Regions from separate parts of the Amycolatopsis sp. PSD-21 genome, predicted to be linked through region 1. Evidence: riboswitches for the same ligand, from Rfam matches in the RefSeq annotation. Region 1 holds a riboswitch; each other region holds the start of a gene.
What was found. Region 1 has a riboswitch for cobalamin ahead of metE (5-methyltetrahydropteroyltriglutamate--homocysteine S-methyltransferase). Riboswitches for the same ligand answer to the same signal wherever they lie in the genome.
Positions count from the first base shown of each region.

Region 2: it holds a riboswitch for cobalamin, as region 1 does, so the genes downstream of both, ACZ1DY_RS27945 (peptidase) here and metE (5-methyltetrahydropteroyltriglutamate--homocysteine S-methyltransferase) in region 1, are expected to answer to the same signal.
Region 3: it holds a riboswitch for cobalamin, as region 1 does, so the genes downstream of both, ACZ1DY_RS28790 (ABC transporter substrate-binding protein) here and metE (5-methyltetrahydropteroyltriglutamate--homocysteine S-methyltransferase) in region 1, are expected to answer to the same signal.

Region 1 covers NZ_CM145712.1:3,482,692-3,489,663, reverse strand. Annotated here, with positions in the region: gene ACZ1DY_RS16855 (ribonucleoside-diphosphate reductase subunit alpha) at 1-2,227, shown strand, start outside; gene ACZ1DY_RS16850 (ribonucleotide-diphosphate reductase subunit beta) at 2,310-3,386, shown strand; cobalamin riboswitch at 3,704-3,925, shown strand; gene metE (5-methyltetrahydropteroyltriglutamate--homocysteine S-methyltransferase) at 4,027-6,300, shown strand; gene ACZ1DY_RS16840 (cytochrome P450) at 6,440-6,972, shown strand, end outside.
Region 2 covers NZ_CM145712.1:5,987,811-5,994,782, reverse strand. Annotated here, with positions in the region: gene ACZ1DY_RS27955 (QsdR family transcriptional regulator) at 109-705, shown strand; gene ACZ1DY_RS27950 (helix-turn-helix transcriptional regulator) at 754-3,120, shown strand; gene ACZ1DY_RS27945 (peptidase) at 3,238-4,242, opposite strand; cobalamin riboswitch at 4,275-4,400, opposite strand; cobalamin riboswitch at 4,513-4,580, shown strand; gene ACZ1DY_RS27940 (hypothetical protein) at 4,670-6,972, shown strand, end outside.
Region 3 covers NZ_CM145712.1:6,149,402-6,156,373, forward strand. Annotated here, with positions in the region: gene ACZ1DY_RS28765 (MFS transporter) at 1-621, shown strand, start outside; gene ACZ1DY_RS28770 (MarR family winged helix-turn-helix transcriptional regulator) at 625-1,044, opposite strand; gene ACZ1DY_RS28775 (DUF6790 family protein) at 1,102-1,599, shown strand; gene ACZ1DY_RS28780 (TMEM175 family protein) at 1,610-2,263, shown strand; gene ACZ1DY_RS28785 (class I SAM-dependent methyltransferase) at 2,239-2,982, opposite strand; cobalamin riboswitch at 3,022-3,148, shown strand; gene ACZ1DY_RS28790 (ABC transporter substrate-binding protein) at 3,251-4,759, shown strand; gene ACZ1DY_RS28795 (ABC transporter permease) at 4,761-5,702, shown strand; gene ACZ1DY_RS28800 (ABC transporter permease) at 5,696-6,481, shown strand; gene ACZ1DY_RS28805 (ABC transporter ATP-binding protein) at 6,478-6,972, shown strand, end outside.

The DNA of each region.
Region 1 (6,972 bases):
GATCACCGCGGCCATCCGCGCCGAGCGTGACCTCGACTTCGGCTTCCTCGGCCTGCAGACCCTGTACGACCGGTACTTCCAGCACCACGACGGCGTCCGTTTCGAGCTGCCGCAGGCGTTCTTCATGCGCGTCGCGATGGGCCTGGCGATCCGCGAGGACGACAGGGAATCTCGTGCGATCGAATTTTATGAGCTGCTCTCGACGTTCCACTTCATGGCGTCCACCCCGACGCTGTTCAACTCGGGCACCACGCGCCCGCAGCTGTCGTCCTGCTTCCTGACCACCGTCGACGACGACCTGGACTCGATCTTCCAGGCGTACAAGAACAACGCGCTGCTGGCGAAGTACTCGGGCGGTCTCGGCAACGACTGGACCCCGGTCCGCGGCCTCGGCGCGCACATCAAGGGCACCAACGGCCAGTCGCAGGGTGTCGTGCCGTTCCTCAAGATCGCCAACGACACCGCGGTCGCGGTGAACCAGGGCGGCAAGCGCAAGGGCGCGGCCTGCGCGTACCTCGAGACCTGGCACGTGGACATCGAGGAATTCCTCGACCTGCGCAAGAACACCGGTGACGACCGTCGTCGCACGCACGACATGAACACCGCGAACTGGGTGCCGGACGAGTTCCTGCGCCGCGTCGAGGCCGACGCGCAGTGGACGCTGTTCTCGCCGAACGAGACCCCGGACCTGCACGACCTCTACGGCAACGCGTTCGCCGAGCGCTACCGCGAGTACGAGGCCGCCGCCGAACGTGGCGAGCTGAAGGTGTTCCGCAAGGTCCGCGCGGTCGACCTGTGGCGCCGCATGCTGACCATGCTGTTCGAGACCGGCCACCCGTGGATCACCTTCAAGGACCCGTGCAACCTGCGTTCGCCGCAGCAGCACGTGGGTGTCGTGCACTCGTCCAACCTGTGCACCGAGATCACGCTGAACACCACCACCGACGAGGTCGCGGTCTGCAACCTCGGCTCGGTGAACCTGCTCAAGCACGTCACCCCCGAGGGCCTCGACACGAAGCGCCTCGAGAAGACCGTGCGCACGGCCGTCCGCATGCTCGACAACGTGATCGACATCAACTTCTACACGATCCCGGAGGCGCGCCGCTCCAACCTGCGCCACCGCCCGATCGGGCTGGGCCTGATGGGCTTCCAGGACGCGCTGTTCGAGATCGGTGTCCCGCTGTCCTCGGACGAGGCCGTCCAGTTCGCGGACACCAGCATGGAGCACATCAGCTACTACGCGATCTCGGCCTCGACCGACCTCGCCGAGGAGCGCGGCCAGTACCAGACGTTCGAGGGTTCCTTGTGGAGCAAGGGAATCCTGCCGATCGACTCGATGCAGCTCCTGATCGACGCGCGACAGGGCGACGCGCTCGACGTCGACACCTCGTCCACTTTGGACTGGGCGCCGCTGCGCGAGCGGGTCAAGACCGTCGGTATGCGCAACTCCAACGTGATGGCGATCGCGCCGACCGCGACGATCTCCAACATCTGCGGGGTCGGGCAGTCGATCGAGCCGCTGTTCCAGAACCTGTTCGTCAAGTCGAACATGTCCGGTGACTTCACCGTGGTGAACCCGCACCTGGTCCGCTCGCTCAAGGAGCGCGGGCTGTGGGACGAGGTCATGGTGTCGGACCTGAAGTACTTCGACGGCAGCCTCGGCCAGATCGACCGCGTGCCGGACGACCTGAAGGCGCTGTACGCGACCGCGTTCGAGATCGAGTCCAAGTGGCTGGTGGACGCCGGTTCGCGGCGCCAGAAGTGGATCGACCAGGCGCAGTCGCTGAACCTGTACATCGCGGCGCCCAGCGGCCGCAAGCTCGACGAGCTGTACCGCTACGCCTGGCACAAGGGCCTCAAGACCACGTACTACCTGCGGGCGCGGTCCGCGACGCACGTGGAGAAGAGCACCCTGCGCGGCACCGACGGCAAGCTGAACGCGGTCTCGGCCACCCCGGCCCCGGCCGCACCTTCGGCACCCAAGCCCGCCGCCCCGGCCCCGGCTCCCGCCGCTTCGCCCGCCCCGTCGGCTTCCGCCGCGGTCCCGCCGTCGCCCGCCGCCGCGGTCTCGCCGTCGCCCGCCGCCGCGGTCCCGGCCGTCCCGGTGACCGCCCCGGCCGCCAAGCCGGAGCCGAAGGAGATGCCGCAGGTCTCGGACGTCGACTTCGTCGCCACCGACGGCGCCGCCTGCCGGATCGACGACCCCGACTGCGAAGCCTGCCAGTGACCGCCCGTCGTGAGTGGCGATTCGTGTTCTAACCCGAATCGCCACTCACGACCCACCCGACCCACACGTGAAGTGAGCCTTTATGACCACCTTTGACGCCTCCGCCGACGCCACCGGCCTCGGTGAGATCGAAGTCGGCGCCGCCCGCATCAACGTCGACGACAAGCGGATGATCAACGCCCGCGCCGACGTCAACCAGCTGCTGCCGATGAAGTACACCTGGGCGTGGGAGAAGTACCTCGCCGGCTGCAACAACCACTGGATGCCGACCGAGGTCGCCATGCAGGCCGACATCGCGCTGTGGAAGTCGCCCGACGGCCTCACCGAGGACGAGCGCACCATGCTCAAGCGCAATCTCGGCTTCTTCGCCACCGCGGAATCGCTGGTGGCCAACAACATCGTGCTCGCGGTGTACCGGCAGATCACCAACCCCGAATGCCGCCAGTACCTGCTGCGCCAGGCGTTCGAGGAGGCCGTGCACACGCACACCTTCCAGTACATCTGCGAGAGCCTCGGCCTGGTCGAGGGCGAGCTGTTCAACATGTACCGCGAGGTCCCGTCCATCTCGGACAAGGACGCGTGGGCGCTGAAGTACACGCAGAACCTGGAGAACCCGGACTTCGAGACGGGGACGCCGGAAGCCGACCAGGCCTTCCTGCGCGACCTCGTCGCGTTCTACGTGATCTTCGAGGGCATGTGGTTCTACACCGGCTTCGCGCAGATCCTCTCGCTCGGCCGCCGGAACAAGATGGTCGGCATCGCCGAGCAGTACCAGTACATCCTGCGTGACGAGTCGATCCACCTGAACTTCGGCATCGACTGCATCAACCAGATCAAGATCGAGAACCCGCACCTGTGGACCGAGGAGTTCCAGGCCGAGGTCCGCACCATGCTGACCGAGGCGTGCGAGCTCGAGGTCGCCTACGCCCGCGACACCATGCCGCGCGGCATGCTCGGGCTCTCGGCCGAGCTGATCGAGCAGTACATGCACTTCATCACCGACCGGCGGGCGCAGCAGATCGGTCTCGCGCCGATCTTCGGCGAGACGGAGAACCCGTTCCCGTGGATGTCGGAGGCGATGGACCTCAAGAAGGAGAAGAACTTCTTCGAGACCCGCGTCATCGAGTACCAGTCGGGCGGCGCCCTCGACTGGGACTGACCCCCGCACGCAACTCGCGTGCTCGAACACGTAACTCGCGTGATCAGACACGTAACTCACGTGATTGAACACGTAACTCGCGTGATTGAGCGGCGAACTCACGTGATCAGACGGACGACACGCCGGGCGCCCTCCGCCCGGCGTGTTCCGTTTCCAAACACGCGAGTTACGCCCTCAATCACCCGAGTTACGCCCCCGATCACGCGAGTTACGCCCCCGATCACGCGAGTTCGCCGTTCAATCACGTGTGGCGTCCGTCTGGTCACGCGTGGCGTCCGGTTCGTCACATGTCCAGCGGGCCACTGGCGCGCCTCGGTACGCTCCAGGGTGCTACTGGTTCGCCCGGCCTCCCCGGCCGGTCGAGGTAACAGGGAACCCGGTGCGAATCCGGGACTGCCCCGCAGCGGTATGTGGGAACGAAAGCCGTCACCGTGCGAGACACGGTAAAGCACTGGGCATGGCGTCCCGGGAAGCGACGGCCGGTAGGCGCGAGCGAGTCGCCCACGAGTCCGAAGACCTGCCCGTGGTACGCGCGCCGACGGCGTGCGTGAGTCCGGGCCTCGTGGGATGGGCGCGACCGAACGGCGGTCACTCCTGCGCGCGCTCCGGGCTCTCACGACAAGCTCGCGAGGAGAGAGCTGTGACCGAAATCGGCACGACAGTGCTGGGCTACCCCCGGATCGGACCGGACCGGGAACTCAAGCGTTCACTCGAACGCTACTGGGCGGGCAAGATCGACGAGGCCGAACTGCTGGCCACCGGCCGCGCGCTGCGCACCCGGGCCTGGCGGGATCTCAAGGCCGCGGGACTGGATTCCGTCCCCTGCAACACCTTCTCCCACTACGACCAGGTGCTCGACACCGCCGAGCTGTTCGGAGCGCTACCGAAGCGCTTCACCACGCTCGGCCTCTCGCCGCTCGACACCTACTTCGCCGCCGCGCGCGGCGTGCAGGACGCGCCCGCGATGGAGATGACGAAGTGGTTCGACACGAACTACCACTACATCGTCCCCGAGCTCGGCCCGGACACGGCGTTCTCGCTCGCCGGCACCAAGCCGCTCGACGAGTACCGCGAGGCCCGCGCGGTCGGCGTCGAGACCCGGCCGGTGTTGGTGGGCCCGGTGACGTTCCTGCTGCTCGCGAAGCCGTCGGAGACCGCTCCGGAGGGCTTCCGCCCGCTGGACCTGCTCGACGACCTCCTCGACGGCTACGTCGAGCTACTGCGCCGTCTGCACGACGAAGGCGTCGAGTGGGTCCAGTTCGACGAGCCCGCCTTCGCGGCCGACCGCACCGAGCGGGAGCTCAACGCGCTCATCCGCGCCTATCACCGGCTCGCGAAGGAAACCGCGCGGCCCAAGATCCTGGTCGCCGGGTACTTCGGCGGTCTCGGTCGCGGCTTGGGCGTGCTCGCCCGTTCCCCGATCGACGCGATCGCCGTCGACCTCGTCACCGATGAGTCCTTTGTGGACGCTGTCGCCGCCGAACCCGCCTTGCGGGACAAGGAGGTTCTCGCCGGTGTCGTGGACGGGCGCAACGTGTGGCGCACGGATCCGGCCCGCGCTCTCAGCCGGGCGGCGACCCTGCTGGGCACCGCGCGGTCGGTCAGCGTGTCGACGTCGTGCTCACTGCTGCACGTGCCCTACGACGTCGAGCGGGAGGACGGGCTCCACCCGCGTCTCAAGGGCTGGCTCGCCTTCGCCAAGCAGAAGGTCGACGAGGTCGTCCTGCTCGGGCGCGCACTGAAGGAAGAGGGGGTCGACCTCTCCACCGCCCGTGCCGCGGCCGCGGATCGCGCGGCGGCGGCCGATCTGGCCGACTCCGGGGTGCGCGCCCGGCTGGAGGCGCTGCGGCCGGAGGACACCGTCCGCTCCCCCTACGCCCGGCGCGCGGCGGCGCAGCAGGCCGCGCTGGATCTGCCGCCGTTGCCGAGCACCACGATCGGCTCGTTCCCGCAGACCACCGAGGTCCGTAAAGCGCGGGCGGCGCACAAGGCGGGTTCGCTGGACGACGCGGGCTACGAGGCCGCGATGAAGGCCGAGATCCGGCGCGTCATCCGGCTGCAGGAAGACCTCGGCCTGGACGTGCTGGTGCACGGCGAGCCCGAGCGCAACGACATGGTGCAGTACTTCGCCGAGCGGCTGGCGGGCTTCGCGGCCACCGACTTCGGCTGGGTGCAGTCCTACGGTTCGCGCTGCGTGCGGCCGCCGATCCTGTACGGCGACGTCTCGCGTCCCGAGCCGATGACCGTCGAGTGGGCGCGCTACGCGCAGAGCCTGACCGGCAAACCCGTCAAGGGCATGCTGACCGGTCCGGTGACGATCCTGGCGTGGTCGTTCGTCCGCGACGACCAGCCGCTGGGCGAGACCGCCCGTCAGGTGGCGCTGGCCATCCGCGACGAGGTGCACGACCTCCAGGCGGCGGGTATCCGCGTCATCCAGGTGGATGAGCCTGCCCTGCGGGAACTGCTCCCCCTGCGCGCCGCGGCGCATGAGGCGTACTTCGCGTGGGCCGTTTCGTCGTTCCGCCTCGCGACGTCCGGGATCGACGACGCGACGCAGATCCACACGCATATGTGCTACTCGGAGTTCGGCGACGTGGTCAAGGCGATCGACGCGCTCGACGCCGACGTCACCAGCATCGAGGCCGCGCGGTCGAAGATGGAGGTCGTCACCGACCTCGGCGCGGCGGGCTTCGGCCGCGGCGTCGGGCCGGGCGTCTACGACATCCACTCGCCGCGAGTCCCCGGCGTCGACGAGGTCAGCGGGCTGCTGCGGACCGCGGTCGGCGCCGTGCCCGCCGAGCGGATCTGGGTCAACCCGGACTGCGGCCTGAAGACCCGCGGCTACGCCGAGGTCGAGCCGGCCCTGCGGAACCTCGTCGCGGCCGCCCGCACGGTCCGCGCCGAACTGGCCTGACCGGTCCGTGAAGGCCTCCTTCCCTACCCTCAAGGTAGTGAAGGAGGCCTTCACGGAACTTCCATCGAGGTATTGTCAGGACGTCAACAAGGGTGCGATGGTGGAGTGGTAACCGATCTCAGCGGGGAGATGGTCACCCATGGCGAACGCCGTCGAAAAGGTCACCGGGGCGCTGCGCGAGCGGGTCCCGCCGCTCACCTCGATCCCCCTGCCACGTTCGGTCGACCAGCGCTGGCTCGGCGCGACGTGGCCGGTCCGCGAACTCGCGCCCGCTCCTCCCGGCCTCAAACCCGTCCTCGGCGACGAGGGCCCGCCGGTCATCGGCCACGCGCTGGACTTCATGCGTTTCGGCATCGAGTTCGGCCTGAAACGCTACGAGACCTACGGCCCCGTCTCGTGGATGGGCGCGTTCGGCCGCCGCATCGTCGCGCTCACGGGCCCGGAGGCGACGCAGATCGCGTTGGTGAACAAGGACAAGGCCTTCTCCCAGGAGGGCTGGAAGTTCTTCATCGAGCAGTTCTTCGACCGCGGCCTGATGCTGCTCGACTTCGGCGAGCACCACCTGCACCGCCGGATCATGCAGGCGGCGTTCACCCGGCAGCGGCTCACCGGCTACGTCGACCAGATGGGATCGGCCCTGCGCGAGGGCGTCGCCGCGTGGGCGGACCGGCC
Region 2 (6,972 bases), 2.5 Mb from region 1:
CGTGGTGATGGACTGTGGCAAAGGGCGGGACGGGGCTGCATCGGTGAAATCGCCAGTCTTGCTCCGCGCGCGTTCCGGACGGCCCGGCCGCCCGTACGATCGGCGATCGTGAACCCCTCAGCCGAGGACATAGTCCGCACCGCGGCGCGGTGGATCGATCGCGGCGTCCGCGTCGACACCTCCGCCTTCGCCCAGGAACTGGGCATCTCGCGCAGCACCCTGTTCCGCCGCGTCGGCAACCGGGAAGACCTGCTCGGTGATGCCCTCTACTACCTGTCCGAGCGCACCCTGACGGCCGCCGCGCGCACCTGGGAGCGCGATGAGGGCGACGTGGTGCGCAACGCGGCCGGTGAACTGCGCTGTCTGTCGATCATGCGCGAGTACCGGTCCGTGCTGGCGGCGAGTGCTGGGTTCCGGCGCTTCCTCGACGACGAGCCGGTGCTGGCGATCCGGCTGCTGACCGACCCGGACGGCCGCGTCCAGCCGAGGGTGATCGCGGCACACGTCGAGCTGCTTCGCCGCGACGTCGAGGACGGGGGCTTCGAGCCCGCGGTCGGCTTGGACAGCCTCTGCTACGCCATCGTGCGGCTGGGGGAAGCGTTCCTGTACTCGGACGTCCTCGCCTCCCGGACCCCCGATCTCGAAGCGGCGTCGACGCTGCTCGGCGCGCTCGTGGAAGGACGGGTACCGAGCAAGACCTTGTGAAACACTTACGCCTGGTGTTTCATCGAGAGGGATCTCGAGGAGGCGCCGATGCCTGTGTACCCGCTGCGGGGGAGGGACGACCTCTTCGGCGGGCTGCGGTCGGCCGCCGGACGCGCCGTGCTGGTCCGCGGCGCGGAAGGGCTCGGTAAATCGGCCCTGCTCACCGCGTTGCGCGCCACCCTCGGCGTCCGGCTCGTCGGTGTACGGGGCCTGCGCGCGGAACGCGAGCTGCCCTACGGAGCCCTGCAGCGGATGTTCGGCGCGCCGGTCTCCGGCGGCGCGGAGGCGCGGGACCGCCTCGGCGCGGTTTCGGCGCCGACGATCTGCTGGGTCGACGACGCGCACTGGGTCGATCCGGAATCCTTGGCGGCGCTGGGTTTCGCCGCCAGGCGATTGGCGGGCGCGCCGGTCGGGATGGTGCTCGCCTCGCGGTCGGGATCCGACGAGTTCGACTCCGTCGAGCTGCCGCCGCTGACCGATTCCGCCGCCGATCAGGTGCTGCGTGACCGCGGCGTGCCCGCCGGGGTGCGCCCGCAGCTGGTCGAGCTGGGAGACGGGAACCCGGCCGACCTGGTCGCGCTGGCGGCTTCGCTGACATCCGCTCAGGCGGCCGGGCGGGAGCCGGTCTCGCCCATCCTGCGGGAGCGGCTGCCTCGTTACGCGGCCGAGCTCGAAGCGATGCGGCTCGACGAACGTCTCCGTTTTCTCGCCACCTGCATGGACTTCTCCGCGAGGAAGGCGACCTGGTACGCGGCGGCGTCCCCGGCCGACCGCAGGGCGGCGCACGCGCGTCTGGCCTTCGCCGAGGAGGGGCCCGACGCGCTCTGGCATCGCGCGATGGCGACGGCCACGCCGTCCGAGCCGCTCGCGGACGCGCTCGCCGCGGCACCGGCGGTGGATCACGCGGCCGCGGCCCGGCAGCTCGAACGCGCCGCCGCCCTGACCGCCGATCCGGCGACGCGGGCGACCAGGCTCCTGGCGGCGGCGGACGCGGCCTGGCAGGCGGGCAGACCGGGTTGGGCGCGCCTGCTGCTGTCCAGGGTCGACACGGAACCGGGCGCGGTGGCGTTGCTGCACGGGGAGATCGAGCTGCGCGACGGCGATCCCGCCGTCGCCACCCACGAACTGGGCGCGGCGGCGGAACTGCTGCCCGATCCGGCGGGCGCGCTCCTGCTGGCGGGTGAGGCGCGCAGGCTCGGTGGTGACCTGAGCGGCTACCGGGCCCTCGCCCGGACGGTCCCGGCGGGCGACGAGCTGGCGTCCGCCCATTTCCACGGTCTCACCTCGGTTTACGCCGGCCGCCACGAGGACGCCGTCGCTCCGTTGACCGACGCCGTCGCCAAGGGGATGGCCGGTTCGGACGTCGCCGGGGCCGTCTGGGCGGCCGAAGCGGCCTTCGCCCGCGGGCATGCCGAACGGGCGCACGAATACGCGGCCGCGGCCGTGAGCCGCGCGCGGCTCGGCAAACGGCACGCGGAACTGCCGTGGGCGCTGATCTACCTGTCGCTCTCGGCGATCGCGCTCGACCGCATCCCCTGTGCGCGGGCGGCGTCCCGCGACGGGCTGCGCGCACCGCACAACCTGCGGATGGAGCATCTGACGCTGCTGGGCCTGGCCGCCGCCCTGCTCGGTGACCGTGTACCGGAGCTGGACGAGGCGGCCGAGGGGATCGCCGAACGCGGTCTCGGCAGGCCCGCCGCGGTCGCCGCGTGGGCGAACGCCTGTCTGGACCTCGCCGAGGACCGGCCCGACGACGCGTTGAGCAGGCTCGAAGATCTCGCTTCGGGTGTCTCCGGCGACCAGCCGGTGATCCGGGTGCTGGCCACCCCGCAACTCGTCGAAGCGGCCGTCTGTTCCGGGCGGCCCGAACGCGCGCTGGCCGCGCTGGAGGTGTTCGACCGCTGGACCCTCGCGGGCGCGGAACCCTGCTGGCTCGCGCTGAGCCACCGTTGTCACGCGCTGACCGCGCCGGATCCGGAGACCGCGGAACGGCGTTTCGTACGGGCCATCGAGGCGCACCGGCGGGCGGGCGGCGCGATGGAACTCGCCAGGACCCGGTTCGCGTACGCCACCCTGCTGCGACGGCATCGCCGGACCCGCGACGCCCGCGACCAGTTCCGCGATGCCTTACGGGGCTTCGAAAACGTCGGCGCCACCCGGTTCGCCGAACGGGCGCGGGCCGGGCTGCGGGCGACCGGCGAGACCGTCGACACCCCGCACCGGTCGCTCGCCGGGCTCACCCCGCAGCAGGACGCCATCACCCGGCTGGTGGCGGCGGGGGAGACGAACAAGGAGATCGCGCGGCGGCTGGTGATCAGCCATCGCACGGTGGATCACCACCTGCGGAACATCTTCACGGCACTGGGAGTGCGGTCCCGGGTGGAGCTCGCGCGCCGCGTCGCCGCCGGCGAATGACGAACTCGCGTGATCGAAGGCGTAACTCGCGTGTTTGGAGCCGTAACTCGCGTGATCAGCGGCGTGACTCGTGAGTTACGCCTCCAAACACGCGAGTCACGTCTCTGATCACGCGAGTTACGGGCAGGCCAGGACCGGGGCCTGCGGACGTCCGCCGCCGTGCAGGTCGCTCAGCGGAACCCTGGCCAGGCCGAGGATCGCCTGCGCGGTCGCGCGCGGGGCGGTCGACGGGTTCAGGCCCGTGGCGTCGTAGGCGATCGCGCCGCGGTCCGCCTCGGCGCCGGCGCAGCCGGTCTGCAGCGACCGCAGGAATTCCCGCGCCTTGATCGCGGCGGCGGGGCGGTGCCCGGCCAGCGCCTGCGCGGCGAGGCCGGTGCTGTTGGCGTTCGGCGCGTCGGTGGCGAAACCGAAGCCGCCGTTCGGGTGCTGCTTGGTGACCAGCCAGGAGGTGCCCTCTCCGGCGTTCACCGCGTCACCGGTGGCGCGCAGGGCCTGGACGACCGTCGCGGTCGCGTCGACGTCGCTCACGCAAGTCGCTTCGCCGAAGTTCAGGGGGAAACCGCCGTCCGGGCACTGGCTGCCCGCGAGGAACGCCACGGCCCGCGCCGGCGCCTCGCCGGTGCGGTCCAGCGCCAGCAGGGCGAGCGACTGCGAAAGAGCGTTGGAGTAGTCGCCGTATTCGGACCGGTCGGAGAACCGGCCGGACGGCGTGAGCAGCGAGAGCAGGCCCGCCTTCAGATCGACACCGCCGAACGACGCCGGGTCCTTGCCGCGGATCTGCGCGGCGAGCAGCAGCTTGGCGTGCGCGCCCGCGTACGCCTCCGTGCCACCGCCGACGTAGGCCGTGGTGATCTCCGGTTTCGCCAGCCACGCGATCGCCTTGCCCGCGTTCGTGTCCGACACCCCGGCGGCGGCGAACGCGAAGATCGCGTCGATCGTCAAACCCTGGTCGGGGAACTTCTGGCCGCCGAAGTCGGCTTCGAACCGTTCCCCGTCGGTCATCTGCCTCGCGAGCCAGCCCGCGGCGGCGTCCGCCTTGTTGTGGGTGGCCGCGGCCGCCGCCGGAGCGGCGACCAGCCCGATGCCGCACAGCAGCACGACAGCGAAAACCAAACGTCTCATGAGAACCCTTTCCCGCATTTCCACGACAGGAGTCGGTGACACCGCGCGACGTGGGTGACCGGGCTCGCCTGGAGGCACACCGTTGCGGGACAGCGCCGGACTCTCACCGGACTTCCCCCACGACCGCGCTGAATCGGACGAACCGAAGAGTACCGCCGAGCGCGAAGGACCGGTGTGATCCTGATGACCGACCTGGTCAGCGGTGCCTGCCGGAGGTGATCGAGTGTTAACCTCGCCTCGCTCGACAACAGAACACCGCCGCCCGTGACGGGGAAGCCGGTCGAAATCCGGCGCTGTCGCGCAACCGTAGGCCCTTCACCGGGGCGAGCCGGGATACCGAACGGGCGGATGAACGAACCACTGTCGCGATAAACAGGGGTGACCGCGGCGTCCCGCGCCGTCCTCCGTCACGCCGCAAGGAGGAGCCATGCGCCGCGGGTACCTGGCCGCGATGGCGTTCGCCGTCAGCGTCGGCGTGGTCGCCGCACTGCTCACCGGGACGGCCGCCGCCGTGAACGACCTCGGCGCCGCGAAGGCGAATTCCCGCTGGCTCGCGACGAAGCTGAAGCCGGACGGCACGCTCGAGAATCCCAGCGGTGGCACACTGCCGGACCACGGCGTGATGCTCGACGTCCTTTTCGCGATGTACGCCTCGGGCGACGGCACGAAAGCCGAGCCGATCATGAGGTTCCTCGACGAAGAAGGCCACGCCACCGACTACTTCACCTGGGACGGGCTGATTCCCGGGGGCGGGTACGACAAGGTCGTCGTCGGCGGCTCGCTGGCCAAGATGCTGGTCGCCGCGCAGGTTTCCGGCCGGGACCCGCGAAACGTCGACGGATACGACCTGGTCGCCGAGACCCATGCCGCGATCATGCGCAAGGGCCCCGACAAGGGCCGGATCAGCGACTACTCCAAGGATCCGGAGCACACCGGCCCGGTGAACAACGACGCGAACACCTTCGGCCAGGCGCTCGGCGTCATCGGGCTCGCCGCGGCGGGGGAGAGTGAACGGCTCGCCATCGACAAGCTGCTGACCCAGCAGTGTTCCGAGGGCTACTTCCGCCTCTTCTTCAAGGACATCCCGACGAACGAGACCGGTGACCACGTCACGCCGGACGGCCGCAAGATCTCGACCTGCGACGAGGGGAAACCGCTCGACCTGTCGCCGTCGGACGGCGACGCCACCGGTCTCGGGCTCTCGGCGCTGCTGGCCGCACGGAAGGCGGGCGCGACCGGGCTCGACGCGCCGATCGCCAAGACCGTCTCGTGGCTCAAGGCGAACCAGACCGCCGGTGGCGGCTGGGGTGGTGGCGTCAGCACCGAAGCGCCGAACACCAACAGCACCGGCCTGATCGTCCAGGCGCTCGCCGACGCCGGCGGCGCGGACGCGGCGGTGGACAAGGGCGTGCGGTACCTCAAATCCGCGCAGGCGAACGCCGCCGCCGACTCCGGTACCAAGCTCGCGGGCGAGCTCGGCGCGATCGCCTACAACCCCGCCGACTACGAGTCCGCGCGCACGTCGGGGATCAGCGGGCTCGACACCTGGATCCGTGCGGGTGCCCAGGCTTCGCTCGGGTTGGCGCAGGTCGGCTTCTACGCGCTCGCGAAGGGTGACGTCCGGCCGCCGGCCAACGTCGCCCCGGCTCCCACGACGACCACCATCACGACCGCGGTGACGCCGCCGCCCAGACCCAGGAAGGCGGGCACGCCCACCGGCCTCCAGGTAAGGACGGAGACGGCGATCGCCATCCCGGACACGGCGACACCGCCCGTCCGCCTCGGCGCCTACCTGGCGAACCGGCTCTCCGGCGGTGACCACGTGGAGGTGGCCGAGGACGGCAAGACCTACGTCGACTACGACGCCACCGCCGACGTGGTGCTGGCCCTGCGAGCGCTGGACCAGCAGCCGGACGCGGTCGCCCGCGCGTCGCAATTCCTGCTGAAGCCGGAAGCCGTCCAGGCCTATGCCCACGGCGCGCCGTATGAGCAAGGCGAGGCGTCCTATGCCGAACCGCTCGCGAAACTCGTGCTCGTCGCCGAGTTCGCGAAGTCGGATGCCGCCGGGCCACTGCGCGCCGATCTGGTGAAGCTGCGCGGTGCCGACGGCGAGTTCACCGACACCGGATCGTTCGCCGATGCCGACGAGACCGTCGAGCGGCATGCTTGGGCGGTGCTCGCCACCGCCGCCGATCCCGGGCCCGCGGTCGAACTGCTCCTTTCGCGTCAGTGCGCCGACGGAACTTTCCCGAAGCATCTCGACACCGTGGAATGCGGCTCCGGCGACCTCGCCGCGACCGCAGCCGCGGTCACCGCGCTGGCCGCGCGGCCGCACACCGACGCCGCGCCCCCATCCCGGCGCCCGGACGGCTGGACCGAGCGGCGTGTGTCGGCGTTCGTCTCCGCGGTGGGCGCGCTCGGCGTCCGGCCGACCGGCGAGGGCGTCGTCACCGGAGAGGGCGGAGAACCGGACGTCGCGTTGAGCGCCGCCGTCGCCGCCGCACGGCAGGCCGCCGGCCTCGACGTGAGCGGAACGGCGCGGTCACTGGGCAAGCTGGTCCGAGCCGACGGCGGTTTGGCCAAGGGATCCGCCGGGGAGACCGACTTCCCGACCAGTCTGGCCGCCGCGCAAGGAGTCGCGGGCCGCTCTTGGCTGACCGCGGCCGAGTCGCCGCTCTCGCCCGCGATCCGGCTGCCGCTGACCGAGGCGAATCCGTCCGCCGCACCGGT
Region 3 (6,972 bases), 2.7 Mb from region 1:
TTCGACCCGGCCCTGCGCCTGCCCACCACGCTGATCTGGGCCTTCTCCTTCCTCGTCTTCATCACCTCCTACGTCCTGATCTCGTGGATCCCCACCTTGCTCACCGGATACGGCTTCAGCCCGTCCAAGGCTCCGCTCGGTCTCGCGTTCCTCACCCTCGGCGGCATCATCGGCGGCCTGGCGTTGCTGCCGCTCGCCGGACGGCTGGGGATCGCCCGCGCGATGATCCTGATGCCCGCCATCGGCGGGGTGTTCATGATCATCGCGGCGAAGGCGTCCCTCGGCGACACCGCGTTGCTCCTGTGCCTCGCCGGTGCGGGAGTCGGCGTGGTGTCGGCGCAGCTCGGCCAGCTGGCCCTCGCGGTGGCGACCTATCCGCCCGGCTCCCGGACCACCGGTGTGGGCTGGGCGGCCGCGCTGGGACGGCTCGGTTCCATCGTCGGGCCGGGGATCGCGGGCGTCCTCATCGGGCAGGCGCTGGCGGCGCGGGACATCGTCGTGGCGGCCACGGTGCCCCTCCTCTTCGCGATCGTGTGCGCGGTCATGCTGTCTCGGGTGAAGGCGAAAGCACGCGTCCTGCCGGCCGCGGAAACCCCGCTGGTGCTGGAAAAAGCCCGGTAAGGCTCAGTCGGCCGCGAGGATTTCGGCCAGCCGGACGGTGTCCTGGAGATAGCGCTCGTACGGAAAGCCCGCCGCGATGAGCCCTTCGCGCAGCTCGTCGTAAAGCGGCTTTCCCGCGGCGTGGAAGGCTTTCCGGCCGAGATCGGTGAGCCGGACCAGCCGTCGGCGCGCGTGCTCGGGATCGACGGTGATCCGCACCAGACCGTCCGCTTCGAGTGGCCGCAGGGCCCGGCTGATCGCCGGGTCGGAGACCGACAGCGCCTGGGCGAGCCGGTGCTGCGTCGCCGGCTCGATCTCCTCGAGCGTGCCCAGAAGCCGTATCTGGCTGTACGTCAAACCGTCTGGGTCGTCGGCGCGCCGACGGGCGGCTTCGCCCATCAGCATGACCACCCGGTGCAGCAGGTCCGCGAGTCCGTCGTCCACGGAGCCACCCTACCATCAGTGTTGACGGGTTAATATTAACTAGGTAAGACTGAAGGCATGAACTACTTCACCCAATCCGCCTTCCCCCTGGTCTGGGTCGTCGTGCCCGCCGCCGGAGCCTTCCTCCGCGCCCGCCACGCGACGTCGTCTCAGGAGCGGCTCGAAATCTGGCAGCGCTGGTGGGCCATCGGCGCCTTCGGCTGCGGCAGCCTGTGGATGACGGTCGCCTTCCTCGCCTTCCCGGACGTCATGGCCACGGCGATCGGCTTCGAGCGGACGCCGTTCATGTTCGAGATCGCCTTCGCCAACCTCGCGCTGGCCGTCCTGGGCTTCCGGGCCGCCTCGGCCTCCGCGCGCGAACGCCTCACCATCGGCATCGCCGGCGGGATGTTCCTCTGGGGAGCCGCGATCGGCCACGTCTACCAATGGTTCGCCAACGATGACCACGCCCCCGGCAACACCGGCGGAGTGCTCGTCACCGACGTCCTGCTCCCGGCGGTCATGATCGTCCTGGCCCTGCGATCGCGGCGCCTCGCCGCGAAGATCGCCGCCTGAGGCACTCACCATGACGACACAGACCGGCGGCGCGATCGGAAAGGCCGCCGCCGAGCGGCTCGGCATCTTCGCCGACGCGGTGATCGCGATCGCGCTCACCCTGCTGGCGCTGGATCTCCCGATCCCCCACGGCGACACCACCGGCGCCATGCTGAGCTCGATCTCGGCCCACGGCAAGGAATACATCGCCTTCGCGCTCAGCTTCGTGGTGATCTCCGCGCACTGGCGAGCGCACCACGAGATCTTCCCCTACGTCCGCGCACTGAACGGGCGCCTGATCAGCCTCACCCTGGCCTGGCTGTTCATGCAGGTCCTGATGCCGTTCGCGACGCGGGTCATCACCGCCGAGGGCGCCTTCCCGCTCCGGTTCAGCGTGTACGCGATGGTGCAGGTCCTGGCCTCGGCGTCGTTCGCGCTGATCATCCGGGAGATCCGGCGCGGACACCTGTACGGGACCGGCGGGCCGCCGAAGGTGTTCGCCCAAAGCCTGACTCGCAGCGTCTGCCTCGCCGCGGTGTTCGGGATCTCCGTACCCGTCTCGTTCCTGACTAACGACACCGCCGCCTACCTGTGCTGGCTCGCGGCGCCTGTCGTGCTCGCCGTCGCCCGACGCGTCCAGGACCGACGGCCGGATCGGCGTCAGCGCAAGGCCGTCAGGACGTAGTCGTCGCCGAACTGCCACACCGGGGCCACTTCGGCGAAGCCCGCTTCCCGGAGCAGCCTGGTGTGTTCCTGCGGGCTCAACCGGTTGCCGTAGCCGGTCGAAATGCCGCGCAGCTCGTCGGCCGTGAACCGCTCACGCAGCGCGGGATCGGCGGCGACCGCGGCCCACCAGGCCTTCCATTCCTCGTTGGCGCCGACCCCGGCACGCTCCGCCCGCCGGTTCTTGACCACCTCGGCGAGTTCGCGGATGGCAGGCTGTTCGTCGTAGAAGTGATCACCGTTGACGAGCGCTCCGCCCGCCCTCAGCGCTCCGGCGAGGTCACGGTAGACCTCGGCGAGCCGCTCGGGACGCAGCCAGTGCAACGCGGTCGTCGAGACCGCGGCGTCGACCGGCCCCCACTTCAGCCAGCCGCTCTGGGCGAGGTCCGCCTGGAGGTACTCGATTTCCGCCCCCGGCGGCCGGGTGGCCCTGGCGAGCGCGAGCAGGAAGGGGTCGTTGTCGACGCCGACGATCCGTGCCCGCGGGAGCCGCCCGGCAAGCCTCGTGGCCAGCGATCCCGGTCCGCAGCCGAGGTCCAGCACCAGCGGCTCGGCGACGCCACGGCATACGTGCTCGACGACGTCGATCAGCACGGCGAAGCGTTCTTCGCGGTCGGCGATGTAGCGTTCCTGCTGGATGTCCCACCGGCGCACCCAGTCCGCCGCGAGCTTCTCGTCCACCGGCCTCCCTTCGTGATCTTGATCCTGTGTAGCACACCGCGGTCATGGGTTACCGTGGGCGCCACAACGCAAGAAGGTGCCCGTCGGGGGAAGCCGGTGTGAATCCGGCGCTGACCCGCAACCGTGATCGGCCTGGGAGGACTCCCGGTGCCGAGAGCCGGACTGCCCGCCGGGTACCGCCAGCCCCAACTGTCGTGGAGTACGGAGCGGGGTCCCGTTCACGTGCGGCCGCGCGCCCGGGACAGTGCTCGATGTCCCGGAGGTTCCTATGACGCGTCATCCGCTCACCCGCCGGCGGCTCCTCGCCCTGGCCGCTCTCACGCCGTTGGCCGCGTGCGGGACCGCGCCGGCGGACACAGGCCGGTTGAGGGTCGCGTTCGCCGCGGGCGGCTCGAAGGAGACGCTGGACCCGGCGCAGGTCTCCCTTTTCGTCGACCAGGCGAGGGCAAAGGCGCTCTTCGACACGCTGGTCGCCTACAACGCCGACACCTCGTTGCGGCCGCGGCTCGCGGAGTCCTGGGAGAGCGACGATTCGGGCACGCGCTGGCGGATCCGGCTGCGGCGGGCGGCCTTCCACGACGGCCGTCCGGTCACGGCGGACGACGTGCTCTACACCTTCCGGCGGATCGCCGATCCCGCGCTGGCCTCCTCATCACGGCAGTACTTCGCGAAGGTTGATTTCGGCCGCAGCAAAGCGGTGTCCCCCAACGAAATCGAGCTGATCCTGACCGCGCCCGACTTCGAGTTCCCGTCGGGTTGGGGCGCTCCGGGCGCAGAGATCGTGCCCGCCGGTACGACGGACTTCACGGCGCCGGTCGGCTCCGGCCCGTTCCGGTTCGTCTCGTTCACCCCTGGCGGCCCGGCGGTGTTCCGCAGGAACGAGTCCCATTGGGACGGTGCGCCGAACGTCGGCGAACTGGAATTCGTCCCGGTCAACGAGGAAGCCGCGCGCGTCAACGCCTTGCTGTCCGGGCAGGTCGACTACGCCCACGATCTCGCGGCCGGAACCGCGGCCCGGTTGGCCGGTGACGCGCGCGTCTCGCTGCTCGAAGCCAAGGGAACGACGATGCAGGGCATGATCCTGCGCGTGACGCAGCCGCCGTTCGCCGACCCGAGGCTGGTCCGCGCCGTACTGTCCGGAGTGGACAGAGAGGCGCTGAACCGCGTCGCACTGGCCGGCCGCGGCGAGATCGGCAACGACCTGTTCGGCAAGGGACTCCGCGGGTACGCCGCCGGTATCCCCCAGCGCGGGCGCGATGTGGAACTGGCCCGCTCGCTCGTCCGGGAGGCGGGCGCGGAGGGGCTGGCCTTCGCCGTCGAAACCAGCGACGTCGACCCGGGTTTCGCCACCGCGGCCACGCTGATTTCCCGGCAGCTCGGGGAAATCGGGCTGAAGGTCACGCCGAACACGCGCGCGTCGAGCACCTATTTCAGCGAGATCAAGACCAAGGGCGTCGCCGCGCTGACCCGCACGGCCACCCTGCCGGTGCCGACGTTCCTCAACCAGCGCTTCCGGACCGGCGGTTCGAACAACGTCAACGGCTTCGCCTCGCCGGAGTTCGACGCCCTCATGGACCGGGCGGCGGCCACCGCGGACGAAGGTGCCCGGCTGGCGCTGTTCGGTGACGCGCAGCGGATCGTGCACGCGTCCGGAGGCCTGCTCGCCTGGGGGTTCAGCACCTGGACGATCGGTGTGTCGAAGCGGGTTTCCGGACTGGTGACCGCGCCGCCGAACACCTTCGACTGGGCGAGGTTCGACCGCGCCCGGCTGTCCTGACGTGCCGGGTTACACCGCCCGGCGGCTGGGTTTCGCGGTACTGCAGGCGATGTTCGTGCTGGTCGCGACGTTCGCCGTGACCGCGTTGCTTCCCGGCGACGCGGCGTCGGTCGTGCTCGGCGAGCAGGCCACCGACGAGCAGGTGGCGACCGTGCGCCACCGGCTCGGCCTCGACCAGCCGGTCCTCGACCGGTTCGGGCACTGGATTTCGGGTTTGATGAGCGGGGATCTCGGCCGGTCGCTCGTGACCGGTGCCCCGGTGACCGACGAGATCACCCGGCGTTTCGCCGCCACCGCCGTGCTCGCCGGGGTGACCCTGCTCGTGCTCGTACCGCTCGCGCTGGCCATCGGGGTGACCTGCGGGCTGCGCGAAGGATCACGGACCGACCGGATGCTCACCTCGGTCACGCTGTTCCTGCACGCCATCCCCGAGTTCGTCCTCGGTCTGCTGCTGGTCGCCGGATTCGCCGTCTACACCGGACTGCTCCCGGCGACCGCGGCCGGAACGGACCTGACCGCACGCCCCGAAGTCCTCGTCCTGCCGGTGATCGTGCTGGTCGCCCGGCAGCTGTGCGACGTCGCCCGGCAACTCCGGATCGGAATCGCCGAGCAGACCCGGGGCCAGGTGGCCGGGCACCTGCGCCTGCTGGGCCTGCCCGAACGCACCGTGGTGCTGCGGCATCTCCTGCCCGCCGCCGCGGCGCCCGCCGTGCAGCAACTCGCCCGCGCCGTCGAAGGCCTGCTGACCGGCACGGTGATCGTCGAGTCCCTGTTCGCGATCACCGGGCTCGGCACGGGTTTCGTCGAGGCCGTGCAGAACCGGGACATCCCGCAGGTGCAGGGCTACGTGCTGCTGTTCGCCGGGGTGGTCGTGCTCGGGAACCTCGTCGCGGACCTCGTGGCGCATCGGCTCACGCCGCAGCGGGAGCGTGCCACGTGGTGAAACGGATGCTGGGCTGGTCCCTCCTCGCGGTACCGCTGGCGCTCGCCATGGCCGGGCCGGTGATCGCGGGCCCTGTGGAATCGGTCGGGGCGCCGTGGCAGACACCCGACGGCACCCATCCGCTGGGCACCGACGTCCTCGGCCGTGACGCGCTCACGGTGATCCTCGCGGGCGGCTTTCCCGTGATCGGCATGACGGCCGCCGCGCTCGGGCTCGCCTATCTGATCGGGGTGCCGCTCGGTCTGGTCGCGGCCGGGCGCGGACGCCTGGCCGACGAAACCGTGATGCGATCCCTCGATCTCGTGCTGGCCTTCCCCTCGCTGCTGGTGCTCATGGTGCTCGCCGCGACCGGGCACCGGGGGCCGGGCGTGCTCATTCCCGTCGTCGCCGTGCTCCAGCTGCCCGCGATCACCCGCGTGGTGCGGGCCGCGGCGCTGGCGCCCGGCTGCCGGACCGCCGTGGAAGCCCTTACCCTGCAAGGACAACCGTGGTGGCGGATCCAGCTCGGGTACGTCGCCCGGCACCTCGCCGGCCCCGTCGCGACCGACGCCGGCACCCGTCTCGGCGTGGTGCTCTACCTGCTGGCGTCGGCGAACTTCCTCGGTCTCGGCCTGCCGGCCGACTCCCCGGACTGGGCCGTGGTCATCGAACGCAACAGCGAAGCGCTCTACACCTCGCCCGCGGTGGTCCTCGTGCCCGCCGCGCTGCTGATGGCGTTGTGCGTCGGCACGAACCTCGTCGCCGACCGGCTGCTCGCCGCCAGGCGGGTGATCCCGTGACCGTCCTGGAGATCAGCGGGCTGTCCGCCCGCGCCGGGGAAACCGTTCTGCTCGACGACGTCTCACTGTCCCTCGAACCGGGCCGGGTACTCGTCGTGCTCGGCGCGTCCGGCACGGGAAAGACCACCTTGGGTCTCGCCGCGACCGGACAGGCTCGCCCGGGGATCACGCTGTCCGGGTCGGTGATGCTGGCGGGATCCCCGCTGCTGGGCCGGACCGCTTCCGAACTGCGGCGGGCGCGGGCAGGCGTCATCGGCCACCTGCCGCAGCAGCCGTCGGCGGTACTTGACCCGGTCCGCCGCTGCGGGCCCGTGCTGGCCGAACTCGCCGCCCTCCGCCACCACGGCCGTGCCGCCCGGCTGGCGGCGGCCCGCACCGCGCTGGCGGAATCGGGGCTCGAACAGGCGTTGTGGCGGCGGTTCCCGCATCAGTTGTCCGGCGGACAGCAGCAGCGCATGGCGCTTGCCACCACCCTCGTGAACCGGCCCCGG